3 regions of the Bradyrhizobium sp. S3.3.6 genome follow, and region 2 is predicted to be linked to each of the others. Evidence: predicted binding sites of a transcription regulator. Region 2 holds the regulator's gene; each other region holds the start of a gene.
What was found. Region 2 encodes HrcA, which represses chaperone genes, less so after heat shock. Its sites were predicted from a motif close to GTTAGCACTCNCNNNNNGNGAGTGCTAAC; they were not measured.

Region 1: ABID59_RS14825 (co-chaperone GroES) is a predicted target of HrcA. The motif match lies at 2,047-2,075, and genes of this name have one in related genera.
Region 3: ABID59_RS03570 (co-chaperone GroES) is a predicted target of HrcA. The motif match lies at 1,459-1,487, and genes of this name have one in related genera.

The regions. Positions count from the first base shown of each region.
Region 1 covers NZ_JBEPOT010000004.1:448,374-451,648, reverse strand. The annotation lists gene groL (chaperonin GroEL) at 3-1,643, opposite strand; gene ABID59_RS14825 (co-chaperone GroES) at 1,690-2,004, opposite strand; gene ABID59_RS14820 (usg protein) at 2,394-2,681, shown strand; gene ABID59_RS14815 (cupin domain-containing protein) at 2,851-3,275, shown strand, end outside.
Region 2 covers NZ_JBEPOT010000014.1:20,214-23,488, reverse strand. The annotation lists gene rph (ribonuclease PH) at 1-677, opposite strand, end outside; gene hrcA (heat-inducible transcriptional repressor HrcA) at 857-1,945, shown strand; gene grpE (nucleotide exchange factor GrpE) at 2,044-2,649, shown strand; gene pncA (bifunctional nicotinamidase/pyrazinamidase) at 2,795-3,275, opposite strand, start outside.
Region 3 covers NZ_JBEPOT010000001.1:733,103-736,377, reverse strand. The annotation lists gene groL (chaperonin GroEL) at 1-948, opposite strand, end outside; gene ABID59_RS03570 (co-chaperone GroES) at 1,066-1,362, opposite strand; gene ABID59_RS03565 (hypothetical protein) at 1,682-2,203, shown strand; gene ABID59_RS03560 (protein phosphatase CheZ) at 2,397-3,176, opposite strand.

The sequences.
Region 1 (3,275 bases), on a different contig from region 2:
GCTTAGAAGTCCATGCCGCCCATGCCGCCGCCCGGGGGCATCGCCGGACCGGCGCCGCCCTTCTTGGGCAGCTCGGCGACCATGGCTTCCGTGGTGATCAGCAGCGCAGCAACCGAGGCTGCGTTCTGGATCGCGGTGCGGACCACCTTGGTCGGGTCGATGATGCCCTTGGTGACCAGGTTGACGTACTCGCCGGTCTGGGAGTCGAAGCCGTAAGCGTAGGTCTTGTTCTCCAGGATCTTGCCGACGATCACCGAGCCGTCTTCACCGGCGTTGATCGCGATCTGGCGAGCGGGCGCGGAGAGCGCCTTGCGCACGATCTCGACGCCGGTCTTCTGGTCGTCGTTCTTGGTGCGCAGGCCCTTGAGCTGCTCGGAAGCACGGAGCAGGGCGACGCCGCCGCCCGGGACGATGCCTTCCTCGACAGCCGCGCGGGTCGCATGCATCGCGTCATCAACGCGATCCTTGCGCTCCTTCACCTCGACCTCGGTCGCGCCGCCGACGCGGATCACCGCGACGCCGCCTGCGAGCTTGGCGAGACGCTCCTGGAGCTTCTCACGGTCGTAGTCCGAGGTGGTTTCCTCGATCTGCGCCTTGATCTGGGCCACGCGCGCCTCGATGTCGGCCTTCTTGCCGGCGCCGTTGACGATCGTGGTGTTCTCCTTGTCGATCATCACCTTCTTGGCGCGACCGAGCATGTTGAGCGTGACGTTCTCGAGCTTGATGCCGAGATCTTCCGAGATCGCCTGGCCGCCGGTCAGGATCGCGATGTCCTGCAGCATGGCCTTGCGGCGATCGCCGAAGCCCGGAGCCTTGACGGCCGCGACCTTCAGGCCGCCGCGCAGACGGTTCACGACCAGGGTCGCGAGCGCTTCGCCTTCGACGTCCTCGGCGACGATGATCAGCGGCTTGCCGGTCTGCACCACGGCCTCGAGCAGCGGGAGCAGCTCGTTCAGCGAGGAGAGCTTCTTCTCGTTGATGAGGATGTAGGCGTCGTCCATCTCAACGCGCATCTTGTCGGCGTTGGTGACGAAGTAGGGCGAGATGTAGCCGCGGTCGAACTGCATGCCCTCGACGACGTCGAGCTCGGTCTCGAGCGACTTGGCTTCCTCGACGGTGATGACCCCCTCGTTGCCGACCTTCTTCATGGCATCGGAGAGGAACTTGCCGATCTCTGCGTCACCGTTGGCCGAGATGGTGCCGACCTGGGCGATCTCGTCGTTCGAGGTGACCTTCTTGGAGTTCTTGACGAGGTCGGCGACCACGGCTTCCACGGCCAGGTCGATACCACGCTTCAGGTCCATCGGGTTCATGCCGGCGGCAACCGACTTGGCGCCTTCGCGAACGATCGCAGCCGCGAGAACGGTTGCGGTGGTGGTGCCGTCGCCGGCCGCATCGGCGGACTTGGAGGCGACTTCGCGCACCATCTGCGCGCCCATGTTCTCGAACTTGTCGTCGAGCTCGATCTCCTTGGCGACGGTGACGCCGTCCTTGGTGATGCGGGGAGCGCCGAACGACTTGTCGAGGACGACGTTGCGACCCTTGGGACCGAGCGTGACCTTCACCGCGTTGGCGAGGATGTCGACGCCGCGCAGCATCTTGTCGCGCGCATCTACGCCGAATTTGACTTCTTTAGCTGACATCTGGATTTTTCCTTGAGGGGTTTAGCTGGGGGAGAGAGGGGGGCTGTTAGGCCGCCTTCTTCTTGGAAGCGGGGACGTCGAGGACGCCCATGATGTCGCTTTCCTTCATGATCAGCAGGTCGACATTGTCGATCTTGACCTCGGTGCCGGACCACTTGCCGAACAGCACGCGGTCGCCGACCTTCAGGTCGATCGGGATCAGCTTGCCGGCTTCGTCGCGGCCACCAGGGCCGACGGCGACGATTTCGCCCTGCGAGGGCTTTTCCTTGGCAGTGTCGGGAATGATGATGCCGCCGGCGGTCTTCTCTTCTGCGTCGATGCGCTTGACCACGACGCGGTCGTGAAGCGGACGGAATTTCATGCAGTCCTCCTAAGTAGTTGCACGGTATGGGAATTTTTAGGCGTTAGCAGTCTGTGCCCACGAGTGCTAGCACAGGTGAGGCTGAAATAGGACAGGAATTTTGCGGGGGCAAGGGCTTCTAGCAGAAAAATCGGCACTCAGAAGGCCTGTCTGCCAGAATCCCTTTACCATCGTTAACCGGTCTTGGAGGGCCCTTGGGGCCGTATTAGCACGGAGCCGCGTCTGCTGCTAACGCATTGAATTTCAACAGCTTGTTAAACTTTTGGGCTTGAGATGGATTGTCAGTTTGCGTCACATTTCTCTCATGTGAGCGCATCTCCACCGGGTGGCTCGTCAGCAGCGTACCGGCAAGCCATCCCTGAATATGCGCTCCTGCAAAGGAGGTTGGCATGGGCTTGCGGGCGGGCGCCGTTTCCGACGATTTCCGGAAACAGCTATTGGGTTACGGGCTGACGACGGCACAGATTCTCTATCGGATGCCGGATCATCCTTCGCTGCTTCAGACCTATGTCTGGCAGAACTACGACATGTTTCCGAAATTCCCGGCGCTGAAGGATTTCCTGGCGTTCTGGGAAGAGAAGCTCGACGGCCCGCTTCACTCGGTGACGGTCGCGCATTCCAAGCTGATCAAGCCCGCCGAGCTGCGCGCCGTGGATGGCGTGTTCCGGCTGAATTGAGGGCTTGGACGGTGCGGTAGGGTGGGCAAAGGCGCGCGCACTTCGCGCGCCGTGCCCACCATCTCTCCGCGCTTCCATTTGCAATGGTGGGCACGCTTCCCGCTTTGCCCACCCTACGAGATATGTTTCCGTGCTAGCCTTTCCCGATAACACCAGGGGAGGCCGGCCCATGGCCAAGAAGACAAGCAAGAAAACAAGCAAGAAAACAAAATCGCGCAGCGCAGCCCAGACTGCGGTGAAGAAGCGGAGCGGCGCCAAATCCGCCGCGCGATCCTCCGCGCGCAAAGCCGTGAAAGCGAAGGCGCGCACGACGCCCGCCAAGACAACAACCAAGGCCGCAACGAAGAAACCCGCGCGCCCGAAGCAGCGCATCGCCATCAGCCACCATCGCGAGGAAGATTTCAAAGCCGACGGCCTGCGCGCCTACGCAAAATACCGCGACCTCGGCATCGCCGCTGCAAGCCATGGCCTCGCGCAAGCCCATGTGATCCGCCTGCAAGGCCCCTGCGATCCTGCCGAGGTCTCAAAACTGCACTTCCACGACGTCGACTTCCAGATGGTCTACGTGCTCAAGGGCTGGGTGAAGACCTACAT
Region 2 (3,275 bases):
GCGATGCCCTTTTGCGCCAGGGCGATCAGCGCAAGGAACTCGTCCTGGGTAAACGGCTCGCGTTCCGCCGTGCCCTGCACCTCGATGATGCGGCCATCGCCGGTCATGACGAAATTGGCGTCGGTCTGGGCTTCCGAATCCTCGGCATAGTCGAGATCCAGCACCGGCTTGCCCTGATAGATGCCGCAGGAGATCGCGGCGACGTTGTCGCGCATCACGTTGGCCTTGATCATGTTGCGCGTCTTCATCCAGTTGATGCAGTCGGCGAGCGCGACCCAGGCGCCGGTGATCGAGGCGGTGCGGGTGCCGCCGTCGGCCTGGAGCACGTCGCAATCGACCGTGATCTGGCGCTCGCCGAGCGCTTCGAGATCGACGATGGTGCGCAACGAACGCCCGATCAGGCGCTGAATCTCGACGGTGCGGCCGCTCTGCTTGCCGGCGGCGGCTTCGCGGCGGGTGCGTTCGGAGGTCGCGCGCGGCAGCATGCCGTATTCGGCGGTGACCCAGCCGCGGCCCTGGCCCTTCAGCCAGGGAGGCAAACGGTCTTCCAGCGTAGCGGTGACCAGCACATGGGTGTCGCCGAACTTCACGAGGCAGGAGCCTTCCGCATATTTGACCACGCCACGCTCCAGCGTCACGGGGCGCAATTCGTCGGGCGCACGGCGGCTTGGCCGCATGGGAATTCCTCCAAAACTCTCGGAAAAGGGCTATTCGCGGTGCTTGTAGGTGGGGTGAGGGTGGGCGGCAAGGGGGGAAGACAAGGCTTTTTCACCCCCGGTTTTCCACCCCGCAAACGCCACGCTTGTCAGAACCCTCGGGGATGGACAAATTATCAGCATCTGAGAGGAGTTACCCTGTGGCCCATCACGATCCGATCCATCTGATCGCGCCGCGCGCAGGCCTCGCCCAGCTCAACGAGCGTTCCCGCGACATCTTTCGTCAAATTGTCGAAAGCTATCTCGCGACCGGTGAGCCGGTGGGCTCGCGCAACATCTCACGGCTGATCGCGATGCCGCTGTCGCCGGCCTCGGTCCGCAACGTCATGGCCGATCTGGAACATCTCGGCCTGATTTATGCGCCCCACACCTCTGCTGGCCGGCTGCCCACGGAACTCGGCTTGCGCTTCTTTGTCGACGCCTTGATGCAGGTCGGCGACCTCAACGACGCCGAGCGGCAGTCGATCCAGAGCCAGCTGACCTCGGTCGGGCAGGCGCAGTCGGTCGAGGCGGCGCTCGACCAGGCGCTGACGCGGCTGTCGGGTCTCACCCGCACCGCTGCTGTCGTTCTAACGCCGAAATCGAATACCCGGCTGAAACACATCGAATTCGTCCGGCTGGAACCCGAGAAGGCGCTGGTGATCCTGGTCGGCGAGGACGGCCAGGTCGAAAATCGCGTGCTGACGCTGCCGCCGGGGGTTCCCTCCTCGGCCATCACCGAAGCCGGCAACTTCCTCAATTCGCGGATTCGCGGCCGGACGCTCGCCGAGGCGCGACTCGAGCTGGAAACCGCGCTCGGCGAGGCTCGCGCCGAGCTCGACCAATTGACGCAAAAGGTGATCTCGGCCGGGATTGCGAGCTGGTCCGGCGGCGATAATGAAGACCGCCAGCTCATCGTTCGCGGCCACGCCAATCTGCTGGAGGATTTGCACGCGCTGGAGGATCTCGAGCGGGTGCGGCTGCTGTTCGACGATCTCGAGACCAAGCGCGGCGTGATCGACCTGCTCGGGCGCGCCGAAACCGCCGAAGGCGTGCGGATTTTCATCGGTTCGGAGAACAAGCTGTTCTCGCTGTCGGGCTCCTCCACCATCATCTCGCCCTATCGGGACGCGGCCGGCCACATCGTCGGCGTTCTGGGCGTGATCGGGCCGACGCGGCTGAATTATGCCCGTGTGATCCCGACCGTGGACTATGCCGCCCGCATCGTCAGCCGCCTGCTGGGGGGCTGACCGGCATTTGAGCCGATCACGGGCGCTTGATTTTCAGCGCCCGAAGCACGATATCCGGGCCAGCAAAATCCCGTAAGACGAGCTTGAAAAGAGAGCCGATGACCGATCAAGACCGGCAACCCGAAGACACGACCGCCGCGACCGGCGAGCCGGTGGTGTCAAAACCCTACATCATGCCCGACGATCCCGAGCCGGGTTCGGTGGAATTGCTGCAGAAGGAAGCCGCCGAGTCGCGCGACCGCATGCTGCGGACGCTGGCCGAGATGGAAAATCTGCGCAAGCGCACCGCCAGGGAGGTCGCTGACTCCAAGCTCTACGGCGTCACCGGCTTTGCCCGCGACGTGCTCGACATTGCCGACAATCTTCAGCGCGCGCTCGACGCCGTTCCGGCCGAAGCGCGTGCCACCGCCGATCCCGGCCTGATCGCGCTGATCGAAGGCGTCGAGCTCACCGAGCGCTCGCTGCTCAACGCGTTGGAAAAGCACGGCGTGAAGAAGTTCGATCCGCAGGGCCAGAAGTTCGATCCGAACTTCCAGCAGGCGATGTATGAGGTGCCCGATGCGTCGGTGCCCGCGGGCACCGTGGTGCAGGTCATGCAGGCCGGCTACACCATCGGCGATCGCGTGCTGCGACCGGCGCTGGTCGGCGTCGCCAAGGGTGGCACCAAGCCCGCGCCCGCGGCGAACAGCAACGAGGCGGACTGAGCGGCGTCAAGCCGCGTTCTGAAAATTGAGGTGTCATTCCGGGGCGATGCGACGCATCGAACTATGGCGCGCAATTGCGCACCTGAGAATCTCGAGCTTCCGGGTTCGGCTCTGTGAGCCGAACCGGAATGACCGTGCGAAAACCTTACGCGCTCGCCGCGATATCCGCAGACTGAATCCGCTTCACGCCGGCCTTGGCCATATCGGCCCAGGCCTTCGCGAGCGAGCCCTGATTGTCGATGCCGCGGCAGGCGTCTTCCACGACATAGACCTCAAAACCCGCCTTGCGCGCATCGAGCGCGGTCCAGGCGACGCAGAAATCCGTGGCGAGACCCGCCACGAAGACGCGCTTGATCTTGCGGCCCTTGAGATAGCCGGCAAGTCCGGTCGAGGTCTTGCCGTCGGCTTCGAGGAACGCCGAATAACTGTCGACGTCCTTGTGAAAGCCCTTGCGGATGATGAGCTCGGCCTGCGGGATCGAGAGGTCCTTCGACAGCAAGGCGCCGTCGGTGCCTTGCACGCAATGGTCGGGCCACAGCACCTGCTTGCCGTAGGGCAGGTCGATGGTCTCGAACGGCTTCTTGCCGGAATGCACCGAAGCGAACGAGACGTGGCCGGGCGTGTGC
Region 3 (3,275 bases), on a different contig from region 2:
CATCTTCACCGTGACGTTCTCGAGCTTCATGCCGAGATCTTCGGAGATCAGCTGGCCACCGGTCAGGATCGCGAGGTCTTCCAGCATGGCCTTGCGGCGGTCACCGAAGCCCGGCGCCTTGACGGCCGCAACCTTGAGGCCGCCACGCAGGCGGTTGACGACCAGGGTCGCCAGCGCCTCGCCCTCGACGTCCTCGGCGATGATGACGAGCGGCTTGCCCGACTGCACCACGGCTTCCAGCACCGGCAGCATGGCCTGCAGGCCTGAGAGCTTCTTCTCGTGCAGGAGGATGTAGGCGTCCTCGAGCTCGGCGGTCATCTTCTCGGGGTTGGTGACGAAGTAGGGGCTGAGATAGCCGCGGTCGAACTTCATGCCCTCGACGATGTCGACTTCGGTGTCGAGTGACTTGTTTTCCTCGACGGTGATGACGCCCTCGTTGCCGACCTTCTGCATCGCCTGCGCGATCATCTTGCCGATGGCGGCGTCGCCGTTGGCCGAGATGGTGCCGACCTGGGCGACCTCGGAGGAAGCGGCGACCGGCTTGGCGCGCTTCTCGATGTCCTTGACCACGGCCGTCACCGCAATGTCGATCCCGCGCTTGAGGTCCATCGGGTTCATGCCGGCGGCAACCGCCTTGGCGCCTTCGCGCACGATGGCCTGGGCCAGCACGGTCGCGGTGGTGGTGCCGTCGCCGGCGAGGTCGTTGGTCTTGGAGGCGACCTCACGCACCATCTGGGCGCCCATGTTCTCGAACTTGTCCTCGAGCTCGATCTCCTTGGCGACGGTGACGCCGTCCTTGGTGATGCGGGGTGCGCCGAACGACTTCTCGATGACGACGTTGCGGCCCTTGGGGCCGAGCGTCACCTTGACGGCGTTGGCGAGAATGTCGACACCGCGCAGCATGCGATCGCGCGCGTCTCCGGAAAACTTGACTTCCTTGGCAGCCATGGTCTGCAATCCCTGTTATGTCGTGATGTGTCTTGTTTGATGCTGTGCTGCGGAATGATGGATGCCCGGACCTGATGATCCGGGCATGGCATTCAGCGGCTGTTCAGGCGTCTGGCCTTAGGCCATCACACCCATGATGTCCGACTCCTTCATGATCAGGAGCTCCTCGTTGTCGATCTTGACCTCGGTGCCCGACCACTTGCCGAACAGCACGCGGTCGCCGACCTTGAGGTCGATCGGGATCAGCTTGCCAGCCTCGTCACGACCGCCGGGGCCGACGGCGACGACTTCGCCCTGGGACGGCTTTTCCTTGGCGGTGTCGGGGATGATGATGCCGCCCTTGGTCTTTTCCTCGGCATCGATACGTTTGACCACGACACGGTCATGCAGCGGACGAAATTTGGACTTAGCCATGACGTTTCCCTTTGGAGGCTCAGTTTTCCGAAAGTAGCGGAAGTGGGTGAGGGCGGCGCTCCCGTCCATCCTCTGCCCGAGGATCAAACGGCGCCCCTTAGCAATCGGTCTTTCCGAGTGCTAATAGTGCGCAGGGGATATGGCTTGACTGCGATCCTGTCAAGCAAAGGTGGTTAAGCGATTGGTGAGGCGGATATAGGATGGTGTCTACGGAAACTCGATTCCGGCGCGGGCGTATATTAAGACGTCATTGCTACGGCTGCGGTTTTGCGCTTGGCTGCGGGAGGGATGCGGCCATGGTCTTGTTCGGGGGAATGCCATGATCAGTTCAGCTCACGCGCGCACGGTTGCCAATCTGGCGGCGGCCTCTTGCTTGGCGCTGCTGCTCGGCGCCTGCGGCGGCGGCATGAGCCTGCCGTCCTTTTCCTCGTCCCAGCCGGCGCCCGAGGCCGAGCCGGGCACCGGGCCGGAAATGCCAGCCTCGATCCGCGGCGACGAGATCGTCGGCCGCTGGGGTCTCGCCTCGTTCCAGAACCCGGCCGACCGCGCCCGCACCGAGGCGGCCGCGCGCGCCCAGTGCAAGAATCCCTACGTGATCGGCGCCGGCACCTCCGGCGGCGTGGTCATGCATCTCGCCGACCAGGCCACGCCGCAGGAATTGCGGCTGAAGGGCTCGCCGGGCGGCAAGAATTATATCGGCCCCCCCGGCCCGACGCCGGGCGAGCAGGACCGCGAGATCGTCTCCTTCGACGGCCGCGTCATGATCACCCGCTTCGTCGACAAGGACGCCGCCACCCGCTACGGCAACATGGTCTACGTCCGCTGCGCGCCGAGGGCGTGAGGCGGGCCGAGCTCTAACCGCTCGTCATTGCGAGGAGCCCGCGACAAAATTGCGAAGCAATTTTGCGCTGGTGCGACGAAGCAGTCCAGACTGGTTCCGCGGAGGGACTCTGGATTGCTCCGCTGCGCTCGCAATGACGAAAAAACGCCGGCTTCTCGCCGGCGTTTGCTTTCCGTCTGTCGCGTCGCTTAGTCTAGTCGAACAGCGCGTCGATATCGTCCTGCGAGGCGTGACCGACGTCGCCGGCGAGCTTCGGGCCGTTGAGCAGCTTGTCGTCGTCGCTGCGGGTATCCACCTGCGCCGGCACGTGGGCCTTGATCGCGTCGACGCCGCCCCAGATTTCCATCATCGCATTGATGTGCTGCTCGATGAACTTCATCGTGCCCATGACCTTGCTGATGCGCTGGCCGGTCAGGTCCTGGAAGTTGCAGGCCTCGAAGATCGAGATGACGCGTTCCTGGATGTCGTCGGCGAGCCGCTTCTGCTGATCGGCCGATTGCACCTTGGACATCGCGCTGGCCGCCTGGTCGATCGACTCCGCGGCTTCGAGGATCTGCTGGGTCGCCTGTTCGGTGCCGCCGACCACCGCGCCGAGCTCGCCATTGACCTTGGCCATTTCGCCGCCGTCAAAGCTCTTGCCGTGCAGCGTCGCGATCTCGCGCTTGGTGCGGTCGATGGCGTCATGGATGAGGTCGAGCTCGACCTTCAGCTTCTCGCACTGCTCGATCTGGGCCCGATAGGTCTCGAGCATCGTGCGTGCGTCGGAAAGCTCCTGGTTCGTGGAGGCGTCGATCGCCGCCATGGCTGCGCTGCCGGACATGGGCACAGTACCCCTTGCCATCTGTGCGCGGATCGCGCGCAGCTCCGCCATAATCTCGGTATGCATCGGGCCTGCCTCTTCTGCTACGTCAAGAATTGGCATCTCGCCACCGGCGATATCCTCGACACGAAAACGCTTGCGGTGAACAGCCATCAGGAACTCCCCCCACCTCACTCACGCGTCTTTGTAGGCAGAAGCAATTTAACACGAGGTTCACGGCAGGAACTGTCGTGCGGCCGCGCGCGACGACAT